Regions from separate parts of the Streptomyces sp. NPDC031274 genome, predicted to be linked through region 2. Evidence: predicted binding sites of a transcription regulator. Region 2 holds the regulator's gene; the other holds the start of a gene.
The links. Region 2 encodes HspR, which represses chaperone genes until heat shock. Its sites were predicted from a motif close to TTGAGNNNNNNNNNCTCAA; they were not measured.

Region 1 (7,399 bases), on a different contig from region 2:
TCATCCTCAAGCCGTCCCATCTCATCGGCGGTTACGCCCAGTTGTCGTGGGCCTTCAACTACCTGGGCCCGACAGGGAACCAGCGCGACGAGGTCACCGTCATCCGCCGCCGCAGCCAGGAGGTTCAGTACTGATGCGCGTTATGGCTCAGATCGCCATGGTCATGAATCTCGACAAGTGCATCGGCTGCCACACCTGCTCCGTCACCTGCAAGCAGGCGTGGACCAACCGCGACGGCATGGAGTACGTCTGGTTCAACAACGTCGAGACCCGTCCGGGCCAGGGCTATCCGCGCCGCTACGAGGACCAGGAGAAGTGGCGCGGCGGCTGGGAGCTGAACAAGCGCGGCGCCCTGAAGCTCAAGAACGGCGGCCGGTTCAAGGCCCTTCTGGAGATCTTCTCCAATCCCAAGCTGCCGGAGATCAAGGACTACTACGAGCCCTGGACGTACGAGTACAAGAACCTCACCGACGCCCCGCTCGGCGACGACTACCCGGTCGCCGAGCCGCGCTCGCTGATCAGCGGCAAGCCCATGAAGATCGAGTGGTCGTCGAACTGGGACGACAACCTGGGCGGCGCGACGGAGTACGGCGATCTCGACCCGATGGTGGCCAGGACCCGCGAGAAGGCCGCGGAGAAGGTGAAGTTCGCCTTCGAGCAGACCTTCATGTTCTATCTGCCGCGGATCTGCGAGCACTGCCTGAACCCCGCGTGCGTGGCGTCATGCCCCTCCGGCGCGATGTACAAGCGCGAGGAGGACGGCATCGTCCTGGTCGACCAGGACGGCTGCCGGGGCTGGCGCAAGTGCGTGACGGGATGCCCGTACAAGAAGGTGTACTTCAACCATCGCACCGGCAAAGCCGAGAAGTGCACGATGTGCTACCCGCGCCTGGAGGTGGGCCTGCCCACGGTCTGCTCGGAGACGTGCGTGGGCCGCCTGCGCTATCTCGGTGTGATCCTCTACGACGCCGACAAGGTGACACAGGCGGCGTCGGTGCAGGACGACACGGCGCTGTACGAGTCCCAGCTGGGGGTCTTCCTGGACCCGGAGGACCCCGATGTGCGGCGCGAGGCCGAGCGGGCCGGGATCGGCCACGACTGGATCGAGGCGGCACGCCGCTCCCCCGTGCACGCGCTGATCAGCAAGTACAAGGTGGCGCTCCCGCTGCATCCGGAGTACCGGACGATGCCGATGGTCTGGTACATCCCGCCGCTTTCCCCGGTCGTGGACGCGCTGAGCGAGACCGGGCACGACGGCGAGGACCTGGACAACCTGTTCGGCGCCATCGACACCCTGCGCATCCCCCTCGAATACCTCGCGGAGATCTTCACCGCCGGTGACGTGGGGCCGGTGCGGGCCTCGCTGGAGAAGCTGGCGGCGATGCGGGCGCACATGCGGGCCATCAACCTCGGTGACCGGCCCGACAGTTCGGTCGCCGATGCCGTGGGCATGTCGGGCCAGGAGATCGAGGAGATGTACCGGCTGCTCGCCATCGCCAAGTACGAGGACCGCTACGTCATCCCGACCGCCGCGGTCGGTGACGCGCGGCGCCTGGAGGAATCGGCGCTTCCGGACTCGTGCAGCCTCGACCACGAGGGCGGTCCCGGCATGGGCGGGGACGGGCCGTTCGGCCAGGACTCGGGCCGCAAACAGCTCCCTCTGGTGACCATCGAGAACTTCCACGCGCTGCGGGACCGGCAGACCGCCGACGAGCAGCCGTCCGCCGCCGAGAAGGACACACTGTGAGCGAGAACGCCGTGCTCTACCAGGCAGCCGCGCACTGCCTGTCGTACCCGGACGATGAATTCCGCACCCTGCTGCCTCAACTGTGCTCCGCCGCACCCCAGTTGGAGAGGTTCCTCACGCACGCCGCAGCGACCGGCCGCCGCGAACTCGCCGCGCACTACGTGCAGGTCTTCGACTTCAAGAACCGCCACAGCCTCTACCTGAGCTGGTGGCGCGACGGTGACACACGGCGGCGCGGGATGGCCCTGGTCCGCTTCAAGGAGGTCTACCGGGAGCACGGGATGGAGTTCACCGGCGAGGAGCTGCCTGACTTCCTGCCCGCGGTCCTGGAGTTCTCCGCGCACGCCGGTCCGGTCCTCCTCGATGAGCACCGGCCGGGCCTCGAACTGCTGCGGCTCGCCCTCACCGACTTCGGCACGCCGTACGCGTCCGTGCTCCAGGCGGTGTGCGCGACGCTGCCCGGTCCCTCACCGAAGGACCGGGCCGAGGCGCAGGCCCTCGCCCGGTCGGGGCCCCCGCGGGAGGACGTCGGCCTCGAACCCTTCGCGATGATCGGGGAACACTGAATGATCGGGGAACACTGATGAGAACGCTGCTGTGGGGCGTCATCCCGTACGTGGTCGTCGTCCTCCTGGCGGCGGGCCTCGCCTGGCGCTATCGCTACGACAAGTTCGGCTGGACGACGCGTTCCTCGCAGGTGTACGAGTCGAAGCTCCTGAACATCGCGTCGCCGATGTTCCACTACGGCATCCTCTTCGTGCTCGTCGGACATCTGGTCGGTCTCTTCGTTCCGGAGTCGTGGACGGAGAAGGTGGGCGTGAGCGAGCACACGTACCACCTGTTCTCGCTGTACGGCGGCACGGCGGCGGGAATCATGCTGGTGCTCGGCATCCTGCTGCTGCTCTACCGGCGGCGCACGAACGCGCCGGTCTTCCGGGCGACGACCGCCAACGACAAGCTGATGTACCTGGTGCTGTTCGCGGCGATCGTGCTCGGCATGGTGGCCAAGCTGACGCACGCTTCGGGCGACGGCTACCACTACCGCGAGTCCATCGCCCCTTGGGCGCGCAGCCTGTTCACCCTCCAGCCGGACACGGGAATGATGGCGGGGGTTCCGGTCCTGTACCAGATTCACGCGGTGGTCGGGATGGCGCTGTTCGCGCTGATTCCGTTCACCCGACTCGTGCACATGTTCAGCGCGCCGGTGCAGTATCTGTTCCGGCCGTACGTGGTCTACCGGAGCAAGGACCCGAGCAGGGTCGGGCCCCGTCCGGAGCGGCGGGGCTGGGAGAAGACGGGGTCGTGATCTCCGGACGGGCTGGAGCCGGCCCGTCCGGATCCGGCCCGTCCGGCGTTCGAGGAAGAACTCGGCGAAGCCGGTGACCGACGGTGCGCTACTCCCCGGCCCGCTTCTGCTGCTCCCCCGGCTTCTCGTCGTCCACGATCTCCGCGTCCACCACGCCCTCTTCCGGAGCCCCCTGTTCCTGGGCGCCTCCGCCGGAATCGGCGCCCCCGCCGGAATCGGCGCCTGCGCCGGCAGCCGCGTACATGGCCTGCCCCATCCGCTGGCTCACGGCGGCCAGCTTCTCCGCGCCCGCGCGCAGTGCCGCCGTGTCGTCGGCCTTGTCCTTCAGGACGCCCTTCAACTCCGCTGCTGCCGACTCCACTTCGGTCCTGGTCTCCGCGGGGATCCGCTCCTCGTTCTCCTGGAGGAACCGCTCCGTCTGGTAGACGAGCTGCTCCGCCTGGTTGCGGGTCTCCGCGGCCTCGCGCCGCTTGCGGTCCTCCTCCGCGTGCTCCTCCGCCTCCCGCACCATGCGGTTGATGTCGTCCTTGGGCAGCGCGGAACCGCCCGTCACCGTCATGCGCTGCTCGCGCCCCGTCGCCTCGTCCTTCGCGGAGACGTGCATGATTCCGTTGGCGTCGATGTCGAAGGTGACCTCGATCTTGGGGACACCGCGGGGAGCGGGAGGCAGCCCGGTGAGGTCGAAGACGCCCAGCTTCTTGTTGTACGCGGCTATCTCCCGCTCGCCCTGGAAGACCTGGATGCCGACCGAGGGCTGGTTGTCCTCGGCGGTCGAGAAGGTCTCCGAACGCCGGGTGGGAATCGTGGTGTTGCGTTCGATGAGCTTGGTCATGATGCCGCCCTTGGTCTCGATCCCGAGGGACAGCGGCGTCACGTCAAGGAGCAGTACGTCCTTCACGTCACCCCTGATCACACCCGCCTGGAGCGCCGCGCCGAGCGCCACCACCTCGTCCGGGTTGACCCCCTTGTGCGGCTCGCTCCCGGTGAGTTCCTTGACCAGTTCGGTCACCGCGGGCATCCGCGTCGAGCCGCCCACCAGAATCACGTGGTCGACGGCCGAGAGCTTCACGCCCGCGTCCTTGACCGCCTGGTGGAAGGGGCCGCGACAGCGCTCGAGCAAGTCCGCCGTGAGCTCCTGGAACTGAGCGCGGGTCAGCTTCTCGGCCAGGTGCAGCGGGCCCTCCGCCGACGCGGTGACGTACGGCAGGTTGATGTCCGTCTCGCTCGACGACGACAGCTCGATCTTCGCCTTCTCCGCGGCCTCCCGCAGCCGCTGGAGCGCCATCTTGTCCTTGCCGAGATCCACACCGTGGCCGTTCTTGAACTGCCGCACCAGATGCTCGACGATGCGCTGGTCCCAGTCGTCGCCGCCCAGCTGCGTGTCGCCGTTGGTGGCCTTCACCTCGATGACGCCGTCGCCCATCTCCAGGAGCGAGACGTCGAAGGTGCCGCCGCCCAGGTCGAAGACGAGGACCGTCTGGTCGTCGCCCTTGTCGAGGCCGTACGCCAGGGCCGCGGCCGTCGGTTCGTTGATGATGCGGAGCACTTTCAGGCCCGCGATCTCACCGGCCTCCTTGGTGGCCTGGCGCTGCGTGTCGTCGAAGTAGGCAGGGACGGTGACGACCGCGTCCGTGACGTCCTCGCCCAGATAGGACTCGGCGTCACGCTTGAGCTTCTGCAGGACGCGGGCGGAGAGCTCCTGGGCGGTGTACCGGGTGCCGTCCACCGACCCGTCCTCCGGGAAGCGCCAACTTCCGTCGCCCATGTAGCGCTTGACGGAGCGTGCGGTGCGCTCCACATTGGTGACCGCCTGCCGCTTGGCGACCTCTCCCACGAGGACGTCGCCGTTCTTCGCGAAGGCGATGACCGAGGGTGTGGTGCGCGCGCCCTCCGCGTTGGCCACGACCGTGGGATCACCGCCCTCCAGGACGGCCACCACCGAGTTCGTCGTACCGAGGTCGATCCCGACTGCACGTGCCATGTCCAGTCCCCTTCCACCGCGAGCCCGTTGACCGACGTACTTCGACCTCCATCACAAAACTTGAGCGGCACATTGTCAATGCCGCATATGACTGTGCCGCCGCCCCACGAGGGACGGCGGCACGGTCCGAACTGCGTCAGGCGAGCTTCGCCGTCAGCGTGATGGTCGTGCCCGTCAGCGCCTGGCTCACGGGGCAGTTCTTCTTGGCGTCCTCGGCGGCGGCGGTGAACGCGGCCTCGTCGATGCCCGGCACCGTGCCCTCGACGGTGAGGTGGATGCCGGTGATGCCGGTACCCGGCTGGAACGTCACGTCGGCGGACGTGACCAGGCGGGTCGGCGGGGTGCCGGCCTGGGCGAGGCCGTTGGAGAAGGCCATCGAGAAGCAGCTGGAGTGTGCCGCAGCGATGAGCTCCTCCGGGCTGGTCTTGCCGTTGGCCTGCTCGGCGCGGGACGGCCAGGACACGGCCTGCTCGCCGATCCCGGAGGAGTCGAAGGTGACGGTGCCGGAGCCCTCCAGCAGGTTGCCTTCCCAGACCGTGTGCGCGGAGCGCGTGGTAGCCACGATGTAGATCCCTTCAGTGCGGTTCCGTGATGCGTTCCGGAACATCCGTGCGCCCATCCGATCACACCCCGACTCGGAGCACGCCGAAGACCGGCCCACTGGGGACGGTTACTGATGCGTCAGAGGCCCGACGAGAGCCCCGGTGCGCAGTAGCTATGGCCTGAATGGCAACTGGGCAAGGCAGTCGGGCGGTGACACTTTGAGGCCCCCTCGCACCGACGAGGAGATCACTCAGGGGGTTTGGCCATGCGCATGAACTACTCGGACCGCGGTCCGTCTCCGCTGGAAGGGGCGAAGCCGGGGGCCGCCACTCCACGCGACTCGACTTTCGGCTGGTGGGGAGCCTTCAGCATCCAGAAGTTCGTCAACCAGAACACTCTCTTCCACACGCACGCCGACGCCAGCGGCTGGCTTGCGTACCTCCAGCAGTTCTACGACCGCAACTTCTGGTTCGCGGACGCCGGGGCGCAGGTCTGGGCGTACGAGGAGACGTACGACAACTGGCAGGACCGCTACGGGATGGACGCGGTGGTCGCCGTGTACCACTCGGGTCACGGCGGCATGGACGGCAACGGCGTCTTCTTCGCGCCACTGGGTGCGGTCTGGGACGGCCGCAGTGACGCGGTGTCCAACCGGATGGCGCTGGGCAACGAGAAGGCGAACTACGTCTTCTGGTCCACGTGCAACTCGCTCAGGGTGCTCGGCGGGCACTCCCCGATCCGCACGTGGGCGGGGCCCAACATCGGCTTCCGCATGATCTTCGGGTTCGAGAGCGTCAGCATCGACAGCCCGGACTACGGCAAGAAGTTCTGGGAGAAGTGGCGGGCCGGGCAGACGTTCACCGACGCGTGGCTGAACGCGAGCTGGGACATCTACAAGGGCCAGGCGCCCTCGGTCGCCGCGGTCGGCTCCACCCAGGCCGAGGCCACCGCCCGGCTCAACGGCGAGCGCACCCTCTACCGCGACCACGTGCCGGACAACTGGTACGCGTGGCGCTGGTACTACGCCCGCGACAGCCTCAGGGAGCCGCTGACCCTGGCGCCGAGCAGCCCGCAGATCGTCCAGCTCGCGCCGCGCGACCCGGGCGAGGAGCTGACCAAGCTCGGCCGCATCGCCGACTTCCCGTCGGCGGCGCTGCAAGAGGTGCAGGTCGAGCGGCAGGGCGTGCTGAACGCGACCTCCGGTGACCGGGTCATCTCCACGGCGCCGCACGCCGTCCGGTGGGTCAAGCTCGCCGAGGCCAACCACCGCAACCTGCGCCAGCTGCCCACGGAGCGGGCGGTCGAGGCGGCACGCGCGTTCGCGGAGCAGCACGCCGACGGCGCCGAGCTCGTCGTGGACAGCGTGCACGACCTGATGCAGAACTCCGGGGCGAAGGACGGCTCGGAGCTCGGCAAGCCGGTGTCACTCGAAACGCATGTGACGTTCCGGCAGGTCTTCGACGGCGTACCGGTCATCACGCCCGACCGCGGCATCGTCCGCGTGGTCCTGGACAACGACGCGACCGTCGTACAGGCGCAGATCTCCACGCGCGAGGCCACCGGCACGACGCGCGAGCCGAGCACCGACATCTCGCCGCCTCCCCAGGGCGGCAAGGCGACGGCGCCGCGGGCACGCGACCCGCGCCAGGCCCTCGCCGCGGCACAGCAGAGGCTGCTCGCCGAGCTCGCCGCCGTCACAGCGGGCGAGTCGGGTGGCAAGAGCGCGAAGGCACAGCAGGAGCCGCAGGTCAGGGACGTGCCCGGCACGTTCGACGTCGGCTATGAGATCGAGGGCAACGAGGCCTACCCGGCCGCCCGCAAG
Region 2 (7,399 bases):
CGTTCTTGAAGGCGGCGAGCCCACCGTCATCACCAACGCCGAGGGCGCCAGGACCACGCCGTCCGTCGTCGCCTTCGCGAAGAACGGTGAGGTCCTGGTAGGCGAGGTCGCCAAGCGCCAGGCAGTCACGAACGTCGACAGGACCATCCGCTCGGTCAAGCGCCACATGGGCACTGACTGGAAGGTGGACATCGACGACAAGGGGTTCAACCCCCAGCAGATCTCCGCGTTCATCCTGCAGAAGCTGAAGCGCGACGCCGAGTCGTACCTGGGCGAGAAGGTGGCCGACGCGGTCATCACCGTCCCCGCGTACTTCAACGACTCGGAGCGCCAGGCGACGAAGGAGGCCGGCGAGATCGCGGGCCTGAACGTCCTGCGCATCGTCAACGAGCCGACGGCCGCCGCTCTGGCGTACGGCCTCGACAAGGACGACCAGACGATCCTCGTCTTCGACCTCGGTGGCGGCACCTTCGACGTGTCCCTCCTGGAGATCGGCGACGGCGTCGTCGAGGTGAAGGCCACGAACGGCGACAACCACCTCGGTGGTGACGACTGGGACCAGCGCGTCGTCGACTACCTGGTCAAGCAGTTCAACAACGGCCACGGCGTGGACCTCTCCAAGGACAAGATGGCGCTCCAGCGCCTGCGCGAGGCGGCCGAGAAGGCCAAGATCGAGCTGTCCTCCTCCACGGAGACCTCGATCAACCTGCCGTACATCACGGCGTCCGCCGAGGGCCCGCTGCACATGGACGAGAAGCTCACGCGCTCTCAGTTCCAGCAGCTCACGTCCGACCTGCTTGAGCGGTGCAAGAACCCGTTCAACAACGTCATCAAGGACGCGGGCATCCAGCTCTCCGAGATCGACCACGTCGTTCTCGTCGGTGGCTCCACCCGTATGCCCGCCGTCGCGGAGCTCGTCAAGGAGCTGACCGGCGGCCAGGACGCGAACAAGGGCGTGAACCCGGACGAGGTCGTCGCCATCGGCGCCGCCCTCCAGGCCGGTGTCCTCAAGGGCGAGGTCAAGGACGTCCTGCTCCTCGACGTCACCCCGCTGTCCCTCGGTATCGAGACCAAGGGAGGGATCATGACCAAGCTCATCGAGCGCAACACCACGATCCCGACCAAGCGCTCCGAGATCTTCACGACGGCCGAGGACAACCAGCCGTCCGTCCAGATCCAGGTCTACCAGGGCGAGCGAGAGATCGCGGCGTACAACAAGAAGCTCGGAATGTTCGAGCTCACCGGTCTGCCGCCCGCCCCGCGCGGTGTCCCGCAGATCGAGGTCGCCTTCGACATCGACGCCAACGGCATCATGCACGTGACGGCCAAGGACCTCGGCACCGGCAAGGAGCAGAAGATGACCGTCACCGGCGGCTCCTCGCTGCCGAAGGACGAGGTCGACCGCATGCGCCAGGAGGCCGAGCAGTACGCGGACGAGGACCACAAGCGCCGCGAGGCCGCCGAGTCCCGCAACCAGGGCGAGCAGCTCGTCTACCAGACGGAGAAGTTCCTCACCGACAACGCGGACAAGGTCCCCGGTGACGTGAAGACCGAGGTCGAGTCCGCCGTCGAAGAGCTGAAGGAGAAGCTCAAGGGCGAGGACACGGCGGAGATCCGCACGGCCACCGAGAAGGTCGCGGCCGTCTCCCAGAAGCTGGGCCAGGCCATGTACGCGGACGCTCAGGCCGCCGGCGGCGAGGGCGCTGCCCCGGGTGCCGAGGGCGCCGAGGCCCCGAACATGTCCAAGGACAAGGACGACGACGTGGTCGACGCCGAGATCGTCGACGACGAGAAGCCGAACGACGCGAAGGGCGGCGCCGCATGACCGAGGAGACTCCGGGCTTCGGCGACAACGCCGAGAAGCCCGACGTCCCCTCCGGCGCCACCCCCGATGACGCCGCGTCGCTGGCCGCCGAGCCCTCCACCGAGGAGGGCCCGGCGGCCCCGGCCGGGGACGCAGCAAGCAGTACGACAGCTCAGGACGTGGGCCTGACCGCGCAGCTCGACCAGGTGCGTACGGCGCTCGGCGAGCGCACGGCGGACCTCCAGCGGCTGCAGGCGGAGTATCAGAACTACCGCCGTCGTGTGGAGCGGGACAAGGTGACGGTCAAGGAGATCGCCGCGGCGAACCTCCTGGGCGAGCTCCTGCCGAGCCTCGACGACATCGGCCGCGCCCGTGAGCACGGCGAGCTGGTCGGCGGGTTCAAGTCGGTGGCGGAGTCCCTTGAGACGGTCGTCGCCAAGATGGGCCTCCAGCAGTTCGGCAAGGAGGGCGAGCCCTTCGACCCGACGATCCACGAGGCCCTGATGCACTCGTACGCGCCCGACGTCACCGAGACGACGTGCGTCGCGATCCTGCAGCCCGGGTACCGCATCGGTGAGCGCACCATCCGCCCCGCGCGGGTGGCCGTGGCCGAACCGCAGCCGGGCGCGCAGACGGTCAAGGGCGAGGCCGAGACCGCTGCTTCCACGGACTCCGCCGACGCGGCGGAGGACAAGGAGACCGGTGGCGGCCCGGACGAGGGCTGACGTATCGGAGTTGTTGTGAAGCGAGAGGAGGGACGTCGGGGATGAGCACCAAGGACTTCATCGAGAAGGACTACTACAAGGTCCTCGGCGTCCCCAAGGACGCCACCGAAGCCGAGATCAAGAAGGCGTACCGGAAACTCGCCCGCGAGAACCACCCGGACGCCAACACGGGCAACGTGAAGGCCGAGGAGCGCTTCAAGGAGATCTCCGAGGCGAACGACGTCCTCGGGGACCCCAAGAAGCGCAAGGAGTACGACGAAGCGCGTGCTCTCTTCGGCAACGGCGGCTTCAGGGCCGGTCCCGGAGGCGGCGGCACCGGAGGCTCGTTCAACTTCGACCTGGGCGACCTCTTCGGAGGCGGCGCCCCGGGTGGCGGTGGAGCGGGCGGTGCCGGCGGCGCGGGTGGCTTCGGGGGCGGTCTGGGTGACGTCTTCGGGGGCCTGTTCAACCGAGGCGGCACGGGCGCGGGCGGCGCGGGCACGCGTACGCAGCCCCGGCGCGGCCAGGACATCGAGTCCGAGGTCACGCTGAGCTTCACGGAGGCGGTGGACGGGGCCACGGTCCCGCTGCGGATGTCGTCGCAGGCTCCCTGCAAGGCCTGTTCCGGCACCGGCGACAAGAACGGCACACCGCGCGTGTGCCCGACCTGCGTCGGCACGGGCCAGGTCACGCGGGGAGGCGGCGGCGGTTTCTCCCTCACGGACCCCTGCGTGGACTGCAAGGGACGTGGGCTCATCGCCCAGGACCCGTGCGAGGTCTGCAAGGGCTCGGGCAGGGCGAAGTCGTCGCGCACGATGCAGGTGCGTATCCCCGCGGGTGTCAGCGACGGCCAGCGCATCCGGCTCCGTGGCAAGGGCGGTCCCGGTGAACGGGGCGGCCCGGCGGGCGACCTGTACGTGGTCGTGCACGTCGACTCCCACAAGGTCTTCGGCCGCAAGGGCGACAACCTGACGGTGACGGTGCCGGTGACGTTCGCCGAGGCGGCACTGGGCGGCGAGGTGAAGGTCCCCACACTGGGCGGCCCGCCGGTCACCCTGAAGCTCCCTCCGGGCACCCCCAACGGTCGTACGATGCGGGCGCGGGGCAAGGGCGCGGTCCGCAAGGACGGTTCGCGGGGCGATCTGCTGGTGACGGTGGAGGTGTCGGTTCCGACATCCCTGTCCGACGCGGCGAAGGAAGCCCTGGAGTCCTACCGCGAGGCGACTGCGGACGACGATCCGCGGGCAGAACTGTTCCAGGCCGCGAAGGGAGCATGAGATGGACGGCCGTCGTCGAAATCCCTACCAGCTGACCGACGAGACGCCGGTCTACGTCATCTCGGTGGCCGCCCAGCTGAGCGGCCTCCACCCGCAGACCCTGCGCCAGTACGACCGCCTGGGCCTGGTCTCCCCGGACCGCACCGCGGGCCGCGGCCGACGTTACTCGGCCCGTGACATCGAACTGCTGCGCACGGTGCAGCAGTTGTCGCAGGAAGAGGGCATCAACCTCGCCGGCATCAAGCGCATCATCGAGCTGGAGAACCAGGTCGCGGCGCTGCAGGCGAGGGTGGTCGAGCTGGCGAGCGCCGTGGAGGGCGCGGCCACCGCGATGCAGCAGCGCGAGGCGGCGGTCCACGCGTCGTACCGACGGGACCTGGTGCCCTACCAGGACGTGCAGCAGGCGAGCGCGTTGGTGGTGTGGCGGCCGAAGAGATCGTCGGAGCAGTAGCTCAGCGAAGCTCTTAGTAATGTGGCGGGGGGGGGGGGGGGGGGGGGGGGGGGCGGGCGGCGCGGCCGGGCGTGCCCGCCCCCCCCCCGCGGGGGGGGGGAAGCAAGAAGAGGGGGGGGGGGGAGGAGGGAGGGGAGGGTGGGGGGGGGGGGGGGGGGGGGCGGGGGAAGCCCCCCCCCCCCCCCCCCCCCCCCCCCGCTGTTCTACGTTCCGTACCGGGGGAGTTGGACCGACGATGGCCATGGTGGGCCTTTTCTGGATCGCCGAGGGCGACGTGTACGTGGGCGCGAAGCCGTCGGGCCTGGCGGCGGGGGTGCGCCTGACACCGGAGGGCATCGTGGCCCTCGGCGACAAGCAGGCGGCGTTCTACCCTTGGGACGAGGTGCGCGCCCTGACGGTCGAGGACGCCCCCGTGAAGTCGCTGAAGCGGCAGGTGGGCGTACTGGTGGACATGGCCCTCACGGTGGGCCTGGGCGGCTCGGACGACGCCCCGGCGATGACGGTACGGCTCACGAGGAGGGCGGCGGGCTCAGAGCAGACGGAGCTGACGGAGCTGACGGAACTGACGGCGTACGTGGCCGCGGCGACGGGCTACTCCCAGGCGGAGCACGACCTGTCGCTGACGCTCCTGTCCCGCATGACGGAGGGCGAGGCGACCCTGCGCACGACGCTGGCGGCGATGGCGGAGTGGGGCCGGGCGCGGGAGGGCGGTTCGCCCCGGGCGGGGGAGCGGGAGGGGCTGCTGCGTTCGTGGGCGGCTTAGGGCGGTTGCAGAAAAGTCCCACGCGCTGCTGCTGGCTCACCGCGCTGACGTGCGGGAACGCGGGCGGGGGTTGGGACTTTCTTGCAGCGGCTAGCCGACTCGCGGGGGGTTGGTCCGGTGGGTGAGGGATTTTAGGAGTGCGGATAGTTGGGTGGGGGTTGTTGTCAGGGTTGTCGTTGGGGATTCGCTCTCGTGTAGGTGGATCGTTCCGTCGGGGGCGGTGGCTATGTAGAGGCAGTTCGCTTGGTCCTCGCTGAACGTTGACTTCTGCCAGTCGAGTTGGGGCATCTCAGATCTCCTGGAGGCTGTAGAACAGGTGCTGGATCAGACTCAGGGAGTCGCGTGAATCGTGTGCGGACGCGGGCACTCTCGCGTCCAGAGGCGGCAGGGCTGTGGTGGAGAGGCGGGCGAACCGTGCCGTGTACTTGTCCACCGCCTCGCGCTCGTGCACGTAGAGCGAGGATGCCGGAGTCTCGACGAGGACGGTCTTCAGTGCGGCCCCGTGGGATCCGACCAGCAGGAACGGGGTACTGAAGGCGGACAGGCCCTCTGCCGTGAACGGCAGCACCTGGATGGTCACATGGGGCAGTTCGGCCATGCGGATCAGGTGCAGCAACTGCTTGCGCATCACTGCCGCGCCGCCGAATCGCACATGCAGCGCGGCCTCGTGGATCACCGCGTGCAGAGCCGGAGGACGTTCTCGGGTGAGGATCTTCTGCCGTTCCATTCGGAACTGGACCGCACGATCGAGTTCGCTCGTGGAGCGTTCACTCTGGCTGGAGCTGAAGATCGAGCGCGTGTACTCGGCGATCTGGAGAACGCCGGGGATGAACAGTGATTCGTACGAAGACAGAGCATCCGCAGCCGCCTCCAGCTCTGCCAGGTCCAGTACGGGTTGATCGAGGACCTGGCGATATTCGGTCCACCAGCCTTTGCCGCTCTCTTCGCCCATGGAGACCAGCGCTTCGACAAGAGGTTCCCGTGTGCACCCGTATGAGTGGCAAAGAGTCCGTAGCTTGTCCGAGGGAATGGCCGTGCGCCCGGCTTCGACGTGACCCAGATGGGCCCGCCCCATGCCGATGAACTCGCCTCCCTCCGTTACGGAGTAGCAAGCCTGCTCCCGCATCTTCCGCAACTCTGCGCCTAGGCGGCGCTGTCGCTCGGTGGTGCTTGTGCGGAGTGCCAACGTGAGTCCTCTTTCCACGGGTTGGCGTCAGTGTGCCCCGCCTGAGCTGCGGGGTCCATTGATTCTGGCGAATAGGTTGCACGTGGTAACCCTGAGTCTCTACGGTAAGTATCGCAGCAGTCACTCACCGGAATCATTCAGTTCCCCCTGCCCGCAAGCCGAAAGGCACCCACCGCCCCCGGGCGTACGTGGGCAACGCCATCGCCCGGCAAGGGGCGCGCACCACCCCCCTCGCCACCCCTCCCGACGGGAGCAACCGTCATGCCCACCGACCGACCCCGCACCGCACACCGCGCAGCTCAACTGGTCTACGACTACAGCTTGTTCACCCCGGGGGACGCGACCTCCCCCAAGGTCTGCCGGGACTTCGTAGGCACGGTCCTGCGCACCCTCGACCGCGACGCTCTGGTCATGCCAGCGACTCTCTGCACCTCGGAACTCATCACGAACGTGCACCTGCACACCAAGGGCTCCGCGATGGTCCGCGTCTTCCTGACCCTCACCCGCCTGCGGGTAACCGTCTTCGACGAGAGCCAGGACCCGCCCGTCGTGACGCACCCCGCCGCCGGGGTGGCCGCCTGCTGGGGGAGAGGGCTCGCCCTGGTCGCGGAACTCGCCGACGCGTGGGGGGTCGCGGACGAGAGGGCGGGGCGGTATGCGAAGGGAGTCTGGTTCGAGCTGGGGGAGGCCGGGTCAGGGGAAGCGTTCCGCCCTCACCGCATCCGGTGAACAGGGCGAAACCGACAGCTCCCCCGGCGGACGCGTTCCGCCGGGGGAGCTGGAGGGGCCCGGCCATGGAGGCGCGGCGCCGAGGGGGTGGCGACCGCGGGGACTCATGGAAGGGCCGTCGGCCCTCGCTGAAGAGGGCCGGGCATGGGCTGCGGAGAATTAGTTGGCGTAGAAGGGGGTCAGCTCGTAGGTGTTGTCCTTGGAGCCCACCATGCAGGCCCAGTCCACGATTTCGCCCTTGGCCTTCATGTCCTTGCCGCGGGCCGTGCAGTCGTCGAGGCTGCCGGTTCCGATGATGTCCGCGCCCTGTCGCACGGCCGGCGCGGCCTGAGCCGCTCCGGCGGCGATACCGGAGAACGCCAGGACAGTGGCGCCGACAACTGCGGCCTTCTTGAGGGTCTTGCGCATTTTTCTCTCACTTTCGTGGGGGGACGCGCGCCGCGAGGCGCACGGCCGCTGCTTGAGGACGGACGCGGGAACACCAC

Region 1: a site for HspR is predicted at 5,095-5,113, ahead of dnaK (molecular chaperone DnaK). Genes of this name have one in related genera too.

The regions. Positions count from the first base shown of each region.
Region 1 is NZ_JBVIHP010000009.1:105,871-113,269, reverse strand. It holds gene ACZ5CR_RS16730 (nitrate reductase subunit alpha) at 1-134, shown strand, start outside; gene narH (nitrate reductase subunit beta) at 134-1,747, shown strand; gene narJ (nitrate reductase molybdenum cofactor assembly chaperone) at 1,744-2,313, shown strand; gene narI (respiratory nitrate reductase subunit gamma) at 2,331-3,053, shown strand; gene dnaK (molecular chaperone DnaK) at 3,142-5,034, opposite strand; gene ACZ5CR_RS16705 (OsmC family peroxiredoxin) at 5,171-5,596, opposite strand; gene ACZ5CR_RS16700 (DUF6345 domain-containing protein) at 5,843-7,399, shown strand, end outside.
Region 2 is NZ_JBVIHP010000053.1:11,001-18,399, forward strand. It holds gene dnaK (molecular chaperone DnaK) at 1-1,825, shown strand, start outside; gene grpE (nucleotide exchange factor GrpE) at 1,822-2,529, shown strand; gene dnaJ (molecular chaperone DnaJ) at 2,571-3,785, shown strand; gene ACZ5CR_RS42855 (heat shock protein transcriptional repressor HspR) at 3,787-4,236, shown strand; gene ACZ5CR_RS42860 (hypothetical protein) at 4,472-4,999, shown strand; gene ACZ5CR_RS42865 (DUF397 domain-containing protein) at 5,090-5,287, opposite strand; gene ACZ5CR_RS42870 (DUF5753 domain-containing protein) at 5,289-5,951, opposite strand; partial or broken gene ACZ5CR_RS42875 (XRE family transcriptional regulator) at 6,033-6,125, opposite strand; gene ACZ5CR_RS42880 (ATP-binding protein) at 6,447-6,914, shown strand; gene ACZ5CR_RS42885 (hypothetical protein) at 7,074-7,322, opposite strand.